Regions from separate parts of the Undibacterium sp. Ji50W genome, predicted to be linked through region 1. Evidence: predicted binding sites of a transcription regulator. Region 1 holds the regulator's gene; each other region holds the start of a gene.
The links. The regulator sigma-54, encoded in region 1, starts transcription at its own class of promoters, with help from an activator protein. The targets are predictions, from matches to a motif close to TGGCANGNAANCTGCTTT.
Positions count from the first base shown of each region.

Region 1 (3,190 bases):
AACGCTACGGTGCGCGCCAAGTGGTGCGCGACGTCTCACTGGAAGTGAAAAGCGGCGAAGTGGTTGGCTTGCTGGGCCCGAACGGCGCTGGCAAAACCACTTCTTTCTACATGATCGTTGGCCTGGTACCATCCGACGCCGGCGACATCACGATCGATGCCGTCAATATCTCACAACTGCCGATACACCAGAGAGCCGTGCTGGGTTTGTCTTACCTGCCGCAGGAAGCATCTGTATTTCGCAAGCTGACGGTAGAAGACAATATCCGCGCCGTACTGGAATTGCAAAAAGATGCCAATGGAAAATTTCTTTCAGAAAAATCCATTGTCAAAAGACTCAACGCCTTGCTGGCCGATTTGCAGATTGAAAAGATCAGGGAAAACCAGGCGCTGTCACTATCAGGCGGTGAACGCCGGCGGGTAGAAATTGCCCGCGCCCTCGCCACTAATCCGCGCTTCGTCTTGCTGGATGAACCCTTTGCCGGTGTTGACCCGATAGCCGTGATTGAAATCCAGCGTATTGTGCGCTTCCTCAAGGAGCGCGGTATCGGCGTGCTGATTACCGACCACAACGTGCGTGAAACCCTGGGCATCTGCGATCATGCCTACATCATCAATCAGGGCGCTGTACTGGCCAGCGGCAAGCCAGACGACATCATACAAAATGAATCCGTGCGTCGCGTCTATCTGGGAGAACATTTCCGGATGTGACGGGAATCATCATGAAACAAAGCCTGCAACTACGCACATCCCAGCATCTGGCATTGACGCCTCAATTGCAGCAATCTATACGCTTGCTGCAATTGTCCACATTGGAATTGCACCAGGAGCTGGAAACCCTGCTCATCGAAAATCCCATGCTGGAGCGTGTGGATGATCCACTGGACCATGCCGTGCGGCTGTTGGCCGATGGCGCCATCAATACCAGTAGCACCGCCGCCGATGCAGGGATGGAAGCCCCTGCATCCCGCGAAGAAAGCAACAGCACCACGGAAGTTCAGGGTGATGCCGATAGCGCCGTCAGCAACGAAGCCACCAGCGCCAGTGAAGAGGACTGGAGTTTTGATGATGTGCATCATGGCAGCAAAAGCAGCGATGACGAAGATGGCCGCCCGCAACTGGGTGCTGCCCACATCACCCTGCGTGAACATCTGCAGGAACAAATGCGCCTTAACCTGCGCGAGCTGCGTGACCGCGCCCTGGTCGAGTTGATGATTGATGCCATTGACAACAATGGCTACCTGACAGAAACCCTGGATGAAATCCATGCCAGCCTGCCACTGGAGTTGTGCGTGGAGCCAGAAGAGCTGGCATTTGCCCTGAACATGCTGCAGAGCTTCGACCCGGCCGGTGTGGGCGCTCGCACACCTTCTGAATGCCTGGCCCTGCAAATCAAACGCCTGCCTAACATTGCTTTCGTGACACGCAGGCTGGCCTTGCAGATTGTCGAAACGCAACTGACTTTATTTGCACAAAGAGACTTCACCAAACTCAAGAAAATTCTCGACTGCGACGACGAAGATTTGCGCGACGCACAAACTGTCATCAGACTGTGCAAACCCCGTCCGGGTATCGACTTTGCAGTCGATGAATCGGATTATGTGGTACCAGACGTCATCGTCAAAAAATCAGGCAATGGCTGGCAAGTCACGCTGAATCAGGATGTCATGCCCAAATTGCGGGTCAGTAGCATGTATGCCAACATCATGAAGCAAAATCGGGGGGAAGGCGGACTCGGCTCACAGCTACAAGAGGCGCGCTGGCTCATCAAGAACATGCGGCAACGTTTCGACACCATTTTGCGCGTTGCACAAGCAATAGTTGAAAGACAACGCAATTTTTTCACACATGGTGCTGTCGCCATGCGCCCCCTTGTTTTGCGCGAAATTGCTGATACACTAGGATTACACGAGAGCACTATCTCACGTGTAACAACTCAAAAATACATGCTGACCCCTCACGGCATGTTTGAGTTGAAATACTTTTTCGGCAGCCATGTCGCGACGGAAACAGGGGGAGAAGCATCTTCCACCGCGATACGCGCACTCATCAAGCAGTTGATAGGAGCAGAAGACCAGAAAAGCCCACTCTCTGATAGCAAAATTGCAGACATGCTGGGTGAACAGGGCATGGTAATTGCCCGACGGACAGTTGCCAAATACCGTGAAGCCCTAAAAATCCCCCCAGTGAGTTTGCGTAAATCTTTGTAAGCAAGTCCTTGTAATCACAGTTTGAATTGCTATATATGATTTAGCTCAAGGCAATAAGACAGCAATGAGCTTATCGTTACAGCAAGCAACATCACTATAGGAGCACAGTATGAATCTCACCATCAGTGGACATCACGTCGAAGTAACTCCTGCAATTCGTGAATATGTACATACCAAACTAGAACGTATCAGGCGACATTTCGACCAGGTCATTGATATCGCCGTCATCCTGACGGTGGACAAGCTCCGGGAAAAGGAAAAACGACACAAAGCCGACATTAATCTGCATATCAGTGGCAAAGATATTCATGTAGAAAGTCTGGCGCATGATCTGTATGCTGCGATCGATACGCTGGTAGACAAACTGGATCGCCAGGTCATCAAGCACAAAGACAAGATACAAAACCATCAGCACGACGCCATCAAGCACATACCTGATCCGGCATCGGCTTCATAAGACTCACCACCCCTGCCTTCGGGTTGCGGGTATCCAAAACAAGGACGCGAAAAGCGTCCTTTTTTGTTGGGTGAATGGTTTGAAATAAATCATATATTCAAATCACTAAATGGATTGCCCTCTGACAAGCTGTACAGGTATTACTTCCCTTCCTACGTAGGCAGGAATATAGCGGGCCGGCGATCTAGCAACGTTTGGCATACCACGGTCTGATTTAATGTCAGGTCGGCATTGTTTTACGTGTTTAGCTTTTATGTACTTACCCACAGTATTTAAGATTGCCAGCCGGGGGTAGCCCGGCAGCTACTCCCTTTTCTTGCTTCGCCAAGAAAAGGAAGCAAAAGAAGGCGACCGAGGCGTCGTCGCCCCTGCGGGGTTCCCGTTTGTGCGGTACAAAAAATGGGAAGATCCGAAACTCGCTACGCTCAAACATCGGCTCTTCTATTTCCATTTTCTGTACCGCACAAACGGCGTCGACACATCGGAATTGCTAAATTCAAAAACAACCCCAAAGTCAAACCCAA
Region 1 is NZ_JBMPOX010000024.1:54,653-57,842, reverse strand. It holds gene lptB (LPS export ABC transporter ATP-binding protein) at 1-710, shown strand, start outside; gene ACO0K9_RS24140 (RNA polymerase factor sigma-54) at 722-2,209, shown strand; gene hpf (ribosome hibernation-promoting factor, HPF/YfiA family) at 2,319-2,666, shown strand; gene ACO0K9_RS24130 (hypothetical protein) at 3,108-3,190, opposite strand, start outside.

Region 2 (3,190 bases), on a different contig from region 1:
TGGCAAGGACATGATAGATCTGACCGATGTGGATGGTAAATTCTTTATCCGCGACCGGCTGGAATTGGTCAAGGCCAAGGGTAAGGGCTGGCAAGACTATAAATTTGTTAATCCAAGCACCAAACAGATAGAGCCCAAGTCCATGTACATAGAAAAATATGAGGGCGTGATTGTCGGTTGTGGCATCTATAAGTAAAGTAGCCCAGGCCGATGACGAGCTGGGTACCACAGCCTGTCAGGCTTCCAGTAATTCCTGCAATGGCCAGCGTGGCCGCACATTGAAACCATAGTCCCGTGTAGCCAGTGCGGGATTTTTTTTGAGTCGCATGGCACCGGCAAAGGCAATCATCGCACCATTGTCGGTACAGAATTCCAACTCGGGGTAATAGACTTGAAAGCGGCGTTTTTGTGCCGCTGCATTCAAGGATGCGCGCAATTGCTGATTCGCGCCGACACCCCCGGCAATCACCAGTCGCTTCAAGCCACTCTCGCGTATGGCCGTCACACATTTCGCTGTCAGTACGTCCACAATGGCATCGACAAAACCACGGGCGATATTGGCTTTGTCCTGCTCACAACTATTCGCAGGATGATTTTTGACGACGGTCAGGACTGCAGTTTTCAAGCCAGAAAAACTGAAATTCAAATCTTTGGAATGCAGCATGGGACGCGGGAATTTATAGGCAGTTGGATCACCAAATTCTGCCATGCGTGAAATAGCCGGGCCGCCAGGGTAAGACAGGCCCAGCAATTTGGCCGATTTGTCAAAAGCTTCACCGGCAGCATCGTCCAGCGTCTCGCCCAGTAATTGATAGCGACCCACCCCATCGACACGCATCAATTGCGTATGTCCACCTGATACCAGCAAGGCGATGAAGGGGAATTCTGGTGGTTTGCTGGCCAGTAAGGGCGATAGCAAATGACCTTCCAGGTGATGGACGCCCAATACCGGCTTATCCAGCGCCAGGCCCAATCCGCAGGCGACGGATGCGCCCACCAGCAGGGCACCGGCCAAGCCTGGCCCCTGGGTGTAGGCAATCGCATCTATCTGCTGTTTCTCCAAGCCGGATGTGGTCAGGATTTCTGTCAGCAAGGGCAGGGCACGCCTGATATGGTCACGCGAGGCCAGTTCCGGCACGACGCCACCGTATTCCTGATGCATGGCGATTTGTGAGTGCAGGGCATGGGCAAGCAGACCCTGTTCGGTGTCGTACAGGGCCAGGCCGGTTTCATCGCAGGAAGATTCAACTCCAAGAACTATCATGTTAATTTCTAAATGGCGCAGAGCACAGCCATGTCCATCTCGCCATGGGTGGCACTGATGAATGACGGGAAATGATGCTTTTACTTAAATAATATGGCGGATTGGTGCGAATCTTGCTAAAGAACGCATACCTAGATTATATCTGCCATGGCCCATCTATGCGCACCAAACAGAATAGTGTTAATGCGACAATGCCTGTTTCACCCAGCTTGCGTATCGTTGTGGTGAATACGGTCATACAGACCGAGGATGAGTTGCATGAAGACGCACAGGCACAACTGGCGCGTTCGCGCGCCCTGCGCATAGGGCTGCTGCAGGCTGGCTATAACATCATTGCCGTGATTCCTGGTGATATGTATATGAGTGAACGCGTAGCGCAATTGCAACCGGACATGATCATCATTGATGCCGAATCCGATTCGCGTGATGTGCTTGAGCATATGGTCATGGTGACACGCGACGCCCCCCGCCCGATTGTCTTATTTACAGAAGACGGCAACCAGTCGAATATGGCCGCAGCCATGGAAGCCGGTGTGTCGGCCTATGTCGTCGCTGGGCTGCAGTCGGACCGTATCAAGCCTGTGCTGGATGTCGCCATGGCACGCTTCAACGCTGACCAGAAGCTGCGCAGTGAATTATCGGATACCAAGGCCAAGCTGCTTGAACGCAAAACCATAGAGCGGGCCAAGGGCTTGTTGATGCAAAGGCATCAGTTGTCGGAAAACGAAGCCTATCAAAGAATGCGCAAGCAAGCGATGGAAAAGAACCTGAAACTGGTGGATCTGGCGCAGCGCATGCTGGATGTCGCCGATTTGCTGGGTGGTTAGCAGGCATTTTCATCATGTTAACTCATGCTCAGTCACGGCCACGCATGGTCACTCATGGTGAATAGTTAGCGCACAGCAGATGGCAGTCCAAGTTTGTGCGTGTAATTGGTGCGCTGCGTCATTCCGGTGCGAAATGAGTTCTGGCAGCCCTTGATTTTGTGTCACTGGGGGCAGGCTAACGAGTCGTAGCCATGAAATCAGTTCTGGCACGGCAATTGCTAATGAAAGAGAAAGTGCCAACGCTGGCGCTAAAGAATAAATGAGACTGACTAACGGTGGTCACCTCATTAGACAAAGGTGTCTTTCTACTGGTTTTTACCACGTGGAATGACACCTTTTTTCGTTGCAGAAAAACTTTCTCAGGCTGGAGTACAGACATGTCGAATCAGGAATCGAATAAGAAATCTCTCATCATTGATGTCAACAAGCAGGAAGATCATGAACCGAATTTCAAACGTCGCAGTTTATTGCAAAGCGCTGCATTGGCAACGGGAGCTGGCATCATGGGTCTGAGTACAGGTGGTGTATGGGCAGCCGGTTCAGACAAGCCAGAAAAAGAAGAAGTGCATATCGGTTTTATTCCTCTGACCGATTGCGCTTCAGTGGTGATGGCCTCTGTTCTGGGTTTCGACAAGAAATACGGCATCAAGATTATCCCTACCAAAGAATCATCCTGGGCCAGCGTACGCGACAAGTTGGTAAATGGTGAACTGGATGCAGCCCATGTCTTATATGGGCTGCTGTATGGCGTGCAACTGGGTGTCGGCGGCAACAAGAAAGACATGTCGGTACTAATGACGCTGAACAATAATGGCCAGGCGATTACGCTGTCCAAAAAGCTGGCAGAAAAAGGCGCGGTAGATGGTGCGGGCCTGGCCAAGCTCATGCAGACCGACAAGCGCGAATATACCTTTGCCCAGACTTTCCCTACCGGTACCCACGCCATGTGGCTGTATTACTGGCTGGCGGCACATGGCATCAACCCCATGAAAGATGCCAAGGTCATTACCGTGCCACCACCACAGATGGTTGCCAATATGCGTGTCGGCAATATGGATGGTTACTGTGTCGGTGAACCCTGGAACCACAGGGCGATTGC
Region 2 is NZ_JBMPOX010000007.1:120,426-123,615, reverse strand. It holds gene ACO0K9_RS12895 (cache domain-containing protein) at 1-196, shown strand, start outside; gene tsaD (tRNA (adenosine(37)-N6)-threonylcarbamoyltransferase complex transferase subunit TsaD) at 236-1,264, opposite strand; gene ACO0K9_RS12885 (ANTAR domain-containing response regulator) at 1,456-2,091, shown strand; gene ACO0K9_RS12880 (CmpA/NrtA family ABC transporter substrate-binding protein) at 2,595-3,190, shown strand, end outside.
Region 2: the regulator sigma-54 is predicted to act here: its motif matches at 1,367-1,384, upstream of ACO0K9_RS12885 (ANTAR domain-containing response regulator).

Region 3 (3,190 bases), on a different contig from region 1:
AAATCTTCATTACGACTGCGTATACCTGCGACGGACTGATAGCCGGTGGTGACGATAAGAGGCATGGTGTGGGATGATCTTCAGGTGATCAGATTTTTGCAGTGGTCATGGCGGCAGAACCCCAGGTGGTGCGCCAGCGTTTCTTGACCAATGATAAACCGAGCAGGGCGACGATGGCCAGGCCGGCAAAAATCGACAGGCCCAGTTGATAACTGCCGGTGATCTGGCGCGAGTAACCCATGCTGGCCGCCAGGTAAAAACCGCCTATGCCGCCGGCCATGCCGACCAGGCCGGTCATGACGCCCATCTCTTTACGGAAGCGTTGTGGTACCAGCTGGAACACTGCACCATTGCCGGTACCCAGTGCCAGCATGGCGATCACAAAGACAATCACAGCCGCCACGGATGACTGCAAGCCAGTCGCAGCAATAAACAGGAAGGCTGCAGCAATGGTATACATCACCGACAGCGTCTTGATACCGCCGATGCGGTCAGCAATGCGGCCACCAAACGGGCGCACCAGTGAACCGGCAAAAACGCAGGCAGCCGTGAAATAGCCGGCCTGTACCGGCGACAAACCATATTGGGTATTGAAATAAATGGTCAGTGACGATGCCAGGCCAGAAAAACCACCAAAGGTCACGCTATAAAAGAACATGAACCACCAGGCATCCTTGTCTTTCAGCACCGCCAGGTATTCACCCAGTGATTTGCTGGGTGTGTCACCCGGCGCGTCCTTGGCAAAAACCAGGTAGACAATCAGTGCCACCAATAAGGGGATCAGGGCTAGTCCAAACACATTCGACCAGCCGTAAGCGATGGCTAGTGCCGGCGCAAACAGCGCGGCAAAAGCCGTACCAGAATTGCCCGCGCCAGCAATACCCAGCGCCGTACCCTGATGTTCTGGCGGATACCAGCGTGACGCCAGCGGCAGCGCAACGGCAAAGGCAGAACCGGCCACGCCCAGGATCACACCCAGGAACAGCAACTGCTCATAACTGTGTATATTGCCCAGCCAGGCCCAGCACAGACCAACCAGCACCACAACCTGACCTATCAGGCCAGCTTTTTTAGGTTTCAGATGATCAACCAGGATACCCATCACGATACGTAACAGTGCACCAGCCAGCAAAGGCGTGGCAACGATCAGGCCCTTTTGTGCTGCTGTCAGTCCCAGGTCTTTGGATATCTGTATCGCCAATGGGCCTAACAGAACCCAGACCATGAAACTCAGGTCAAAGTAAAAGAAAGCCGCTAACAGGGTTGGTGGATGGCCTGCTTTCCAGAATGATGTTTTTTGCATGATCGCTCCAATGATGAACGGTGATGCCACTTGCAAGTGCCGTGCCATCAAATTGTGCAGGATATACGGCGTCCAATTATTAAATTTGGCGCAAAATGCGCGAAAAACGTGCGTCGCGTAAATTAAATGGTGCAGTGCACCAGTTTGGCCTGTTCATTTTGTGTGGAACACCGGTTTTTTATGCGGCGCTTCAGCAAGTGGCATTACTTATCGTGTGGATTGTGTAATTGTTGGTTTTCCCTGTGCAAAGCTATTTTATATATGGTTATATTGGTGCGCACTGTATAAAGCGGGAAAAGTTGGTTTCCCGGAAATTTCGAACTGGCATTGCTCTTGCTTATAGACCGCGGAGACATGTAAAGGAGCAGCCATGAAGAAATTAAAGCTAGTGATGGTCGGGAATGGTATGGCAGGTGTGCGTACCCTTGAAGAGTTGATCAAGATTGCCCCGGATTTGTACGACATTACCGTTTTTGGTGCAGAACCCTATGCCAATTACAACCGCATCCTGTTATCGCCGGTGCTGGCGGGTGAGCAAACTATCAAGGACATCATGCTCAATGATGTCGATTGGTATGAAGAAAATAATATCACCCTGCACCTCGGTAAAAAAATCACCAAAATCGATCGTCACAAACGCATCGTGATTGCCGAAGATGGCACCCAGACTGAATACGACCGCCTGCTGCTGGCGACTGGTTCCACTCCTTTCATGCTGCCGGTACCTGGCAAAGACCTCAAGGGCGTGATCGCCTACCGCGATATTCATGACACCAATGCCATGATAGACGCAGCCGAGAAGCATACGCACGCCGTCGTCATCGGTGGCGGCCTGTTGGGGCTGGAAGCTGCCAATGGTCTCAAAATGCGCGGCATGAGTGTCTCTGTCGTGCATTTGCCGGGCTGGTTGATGGAACGTCAACTGGACCCTGTTGCCGGCAAGATGCTGCAAAAATCCCTGGAAGACCGTGGCCTGAATTTCCTGCTTGAAAAAAATACCGAAGCCATTACCGGTGACGAGAATGGCCATGTGAAATCCATACGTTTTACCGATGGCTTGGAAATCCCGGCACAACTGATCGTCATGGCTGTCGGCATACGCCCGAACACGGCGCTGGCAGAATCTGCCGGCCTGTACTGCAACCGCGGCATCATCGTCAACGACACCATGCAGACCTATGACCCGCGCATTTATTCTGTTGGTGAATGCGTCAATCATCGCGGCACGGTGTACGGTCTGGTTGCACCTTTGTTTGAAATGGCCAAGGTCTGCGCCAATCATCTGGCGAATTTTGGTATTGGTCGTTATCAGGGCTCAGTCACATCCACCAAACTGAAAGTGACAGGTATCGATCTGTTTTCTGCCGGTGAATTCATGGGTGGTAAAGATACCGAAGAAATCATCTTGTCCGACCCCATAGGCGGTGTCTACAAGAAGCTGGTAGTGAAAGACGACAAGCTCATCGGTGCCTGCCTGTATGGCGACACCGTGGATGGCAGCTGGTATTTCAAATTGCTGCGCGAAGGCAAGAACATTTCCGAAATCCGCGATTCCCTGATGTTTGGTGAATCGAATACCGGTGACGTTGGCCATGAAGGCCATACCAAGGCTGCGGGCATGCCGGATGAGGCCGAGGTCTGTGGCTGTAACGGTGTCTGCAAGGGCACCATCGTCAAGGCCATCAAGGAAAAAGGTTTGTTCACGCTGGATGATGTGCGCAAGCATACCAAGGCATCGGCATCCTGCGGTTCCTGTACCGGCCTGGTCGAGCAGATCATCATGTTTACTGCCGGTGGTGATTATTCGACTGCGTCGAAAGTCAAACCCATGTGCTCTTGTACTGATCATAGCCATCAGCAAGTGCGTGATGCCATCAAGGCCAACAA
Region 3 is NZ_JBMPOX010000012.1:55,622-58,811, forward strand. It holds gene ACO0K9_RS17115 (protein kinase domain-containing protein) at 1-65, opposite strand, end outside; gene ACO0K9_RS17120 (nitrate/nitrite transporter) at 89-1,303, opposite strand; gene nirB (nitrite reductase large subunit NirB) at 1,674-3,190, shown strand, end outside.
Region 3: the regulator sigma-54 is predicted to act here: its motif matches at 1,333-1,350, upstream of ACO0K9_RS17120 (nitrate/nitrite transporter).

Region 4 (3,190 bases), on a different contig from region 1:
ATGCTGCTGCAGCCTCAGGCTTGGCTGGTGCATCTTCGGCGATTGCCATCGATGCGAAACCCAGACTGACCAGTATGGCTGTCCCTGCCACTACATTTTTTAATAGTTTTTTCATGTGAACTCCCTGGTAGCCGATCAGAGCGCGTCGTTGCCGGTTTCACCGGTACGAATACGCACAACTTGTTGCAAGTCGTAGACGAAAATCTTGCCATCGCCGATTTTTCCGGTGCGCGCAGCGGTTTCTATCGCTTCGATCGCACGGTCAACAATGGCATCATCCACGGCTGCTTCAATTTTTGTCTTCGGCAGGAAGTCAACGACATACTCGGCGCCACGGTACAGCTCGGTATGGCCTTTTTGACGGCCAAAGCCCTTCACTTCAGTCACCGTGATCCCCTGTACACCGATGGTGGACAAGGCTTCGCGGACTTCATCGAGCTTGAAAGGCTTGATAATTGCAGTAATCAGTTTCATGCTAGCCTCAAATGTTTAAAAGGTTTTGACTGCAGACAATACCAGAGTGGTCTTGCCTGTAAACTTGCCTGCTGGTGTCACATACAGCTTCTTGTCGGCATTGGTGCCCAGTGCTGCCAGACCAAAGTTGACGCCGAAGAATTCCTTGTTGATGCTGATTTTCCAGTCAGAGTAAGAAGAAGCACCATTGTTCTTGACAGTTTGGCGGCCTACATGCAGACCCAGTGTATAGCCTTCAGGCACATCAATATTCGCGCCCAGGTCCAGGTAACCACTGTTTTTACTGTTGACGAAACCGAACAGGTTGGTCACGGAGTGCGAATATTTTGCATACACAGGGCCGGTGCCGATCTGGCCATAGATTTCTGTCGTGTTGGCATCAGCAAAACCAGCCACTTTGTTCAGGCCATTGGATGGGTATATATAGCTCAGTACACCGACATCATACGAAACGTCTTTGACGATCTCGCCCTTTTTACCGCCATAGATATCCCATTCGATGTCGCCACTACCACCTGCATCCTTGGTCCATTTGATGGTCGACAACCATGTACCAGCGTAAAAACCGCTAGGATTGTTCACGTAGTCAGCACCGCCCTGCAGAGCCGGGTCAAGACGAGATTGCGAAATGGCACGATAGCGATATTCACTGGCTACGCCAACGTTGAAGCTGACTTCATTATCTGGCTTGGCATCTTCTGCCTGGGCAAAACCACCAAAGAATGATGCGGCTACAGCAGCGGCGATTACTAATTTTTTCATTACGCTTCCCCCTAGTTGATTAAGATTTGAATCGAATTAAACCTTTTGTGCATGCATGGCCTGCTTAGAACCTGTTTACGATCCTGCAGATACCACTGCCATGAATGCCTGAATTCTCTTTTCATCTGTCTGTTAGCAGGAGTCGTGCCAACTACGCAAGTTTCTACGTATTAACCGAAATACCTCCGGCAATACCAATAGGCATCAGGGATAGATGCGTTATCATTCCCTTATGGGTAAAATGGCAAGCGCATTGTGCAGCATTGATGCACCAATAAAATGCACTGATTTTTCTGCACAAAAAAGTGGCGCCAGCAAATTTGCACCATACGGGTGCAGATCGGGTGCAGATTCAAGATAGAGGATAGAAAATGAATAAGCAAAATTTCTTTAGTGACATGCAGGCCAAAGTAAACCAGGTGCTGGAAAATTCCCCGGCAAAAGACCTGGAAAAAAACGTCAAGGCCATGATGAGCCAGGGATTTTCCAAGCTGGATCTGGTCACCAGAGAAGAATTTGATATACAGGCGCAGGTACTGGCCAAGACCCGCGCCAAGCTGGAAGCACTGGAAGCCCGGGTCGCCGCCCTGGAAGCCCAGCAAAACGACGAATAAACAGGTTCAGCAGCTGATGTCGCTCGCCGTCCTCAAAAGCCGCGCCCTGAATGGCATGGATGCACCACAAGTTACCGTGGAAGTGCATCTGGCCAATGGCCTGCCAGCCTTTACCATCGTCGGCCTGCCCGAAACCGAGGTCAAGGAATCCAAGGACAGGGTCAGGGCTGCGCTGCAAAATGCGCGTTTTGATTTCCCAGCAAAGCGGATTACCGTCAACCTGGCGCCAGCTGACTTGCCGAAAGAATCTGGCCGTTTTGATTTGCCCATCGCGCTGGGCATACTTGCCGCCTCCGGGCAAATCCCGGCAGATGCACTGGACCAATATGAATTTGCCGGCGAACTGTCACTATCGGGTGAACTAAGACCGATACGCGGCGCACTGGCCATGACCTTTGCCATCTGCAAAAGCCAGCAGCACAGTAAACAAGAACCCGCCTTCATCCTGCCGCGAGCCAATGCCGATGAAGCCGCACTGGTCAGTGATGCCGCCATTTACCCGGCAGATTCATTGCTACAGGTGTGCGCTCACTTTGCCGCGCTGGGTAATGACAGCAAGCTGGTACGCCACCGCGCGCATTCCCAGGTGCAGCGCCCGCGCTATGCCGACTTTGCCGAAGTCAAAGGGCAATTGCAGGCCAAGCGGGCACTGGAAGTAGCGGCAGCAGGTTCTCACTCAGTCATCATGGTGGGCCCGCCAGGCACCGGCAAATCCATGCTGGCAGCCCGCTTCCCCGGCATTCTGCCAACTATGACCGATCAGGAAGCACTGGAATCAGCCGCTGTGCTATCGCTGACATCCGGCTTTGCGATAGAGCGCTGGAAGGCCAGGCCCTACCGTTCGCCGCACCACACAGCATCTGCCGTGGCGCTGGTTGGTGGTGGCAGCACCCCACGTCCAGGTGAAATTTCACTGGCGCATCGCGGCGTGCTGTTCCTCGATGAACTTCCGGAATTTGACCGGAAAGTGCTGGAAGTCTTGCGGGAACCACTGGAATCAGGCCACATTACCATTTCAAGAGCGGCGCGGCAGGCAGATTTTCCCGCCAGCTTCCAGTTAATCGCTGCGATGAACCCATGCCCTTGCGGATATTTTGGGCACAGCAACGGCAAATGCCGCTGCACGCCGGATAACATCGCCCGTTACCAAGGCAGGATATCCGGCCCCCTGCTTGACCGCATAGACTTGCAGATACAGGTCGGTGCCCTGCCCCATGCAGATTTGCTGAAACAGGCGGATGGCGAAGCCAGCCAACAGATACACGCCCGGGTTGAAGCTGCTTTTGCACACCAGCAGCAACGCCAGGGCAAAGCCAACAACCTGCTATCCACCACTGAAA
Region 4 is NZ_JBMPOX010000004.1:51,122-54,311, reverse strand. It holds gene ACO0K9_RS08845 (ammonium transporter) at 1-115, opposite strand, end outside; gene ACO0K9_RS08840 (P-II family nitrogen regulator) at 136-474, opposite strand; gene ACO0K9_RS08835 (TorF family putative porin) at 490-1,236, opposite strand; gene ACO0K9_RS08830 (accessory factor UbiK family protein) at 1,608-1,850, shown strand; gene ACO0K9_RS08825 (YifB family Mg chelatase-like AAA ATPase) at 1,867-3,190, shown strand, end outside.
Region 4: the regulator sigma-54 is predicted to act here: its motif matches at 1,369-1,386, upstream of ACO0K9_RS08835 (TorF family putative porin).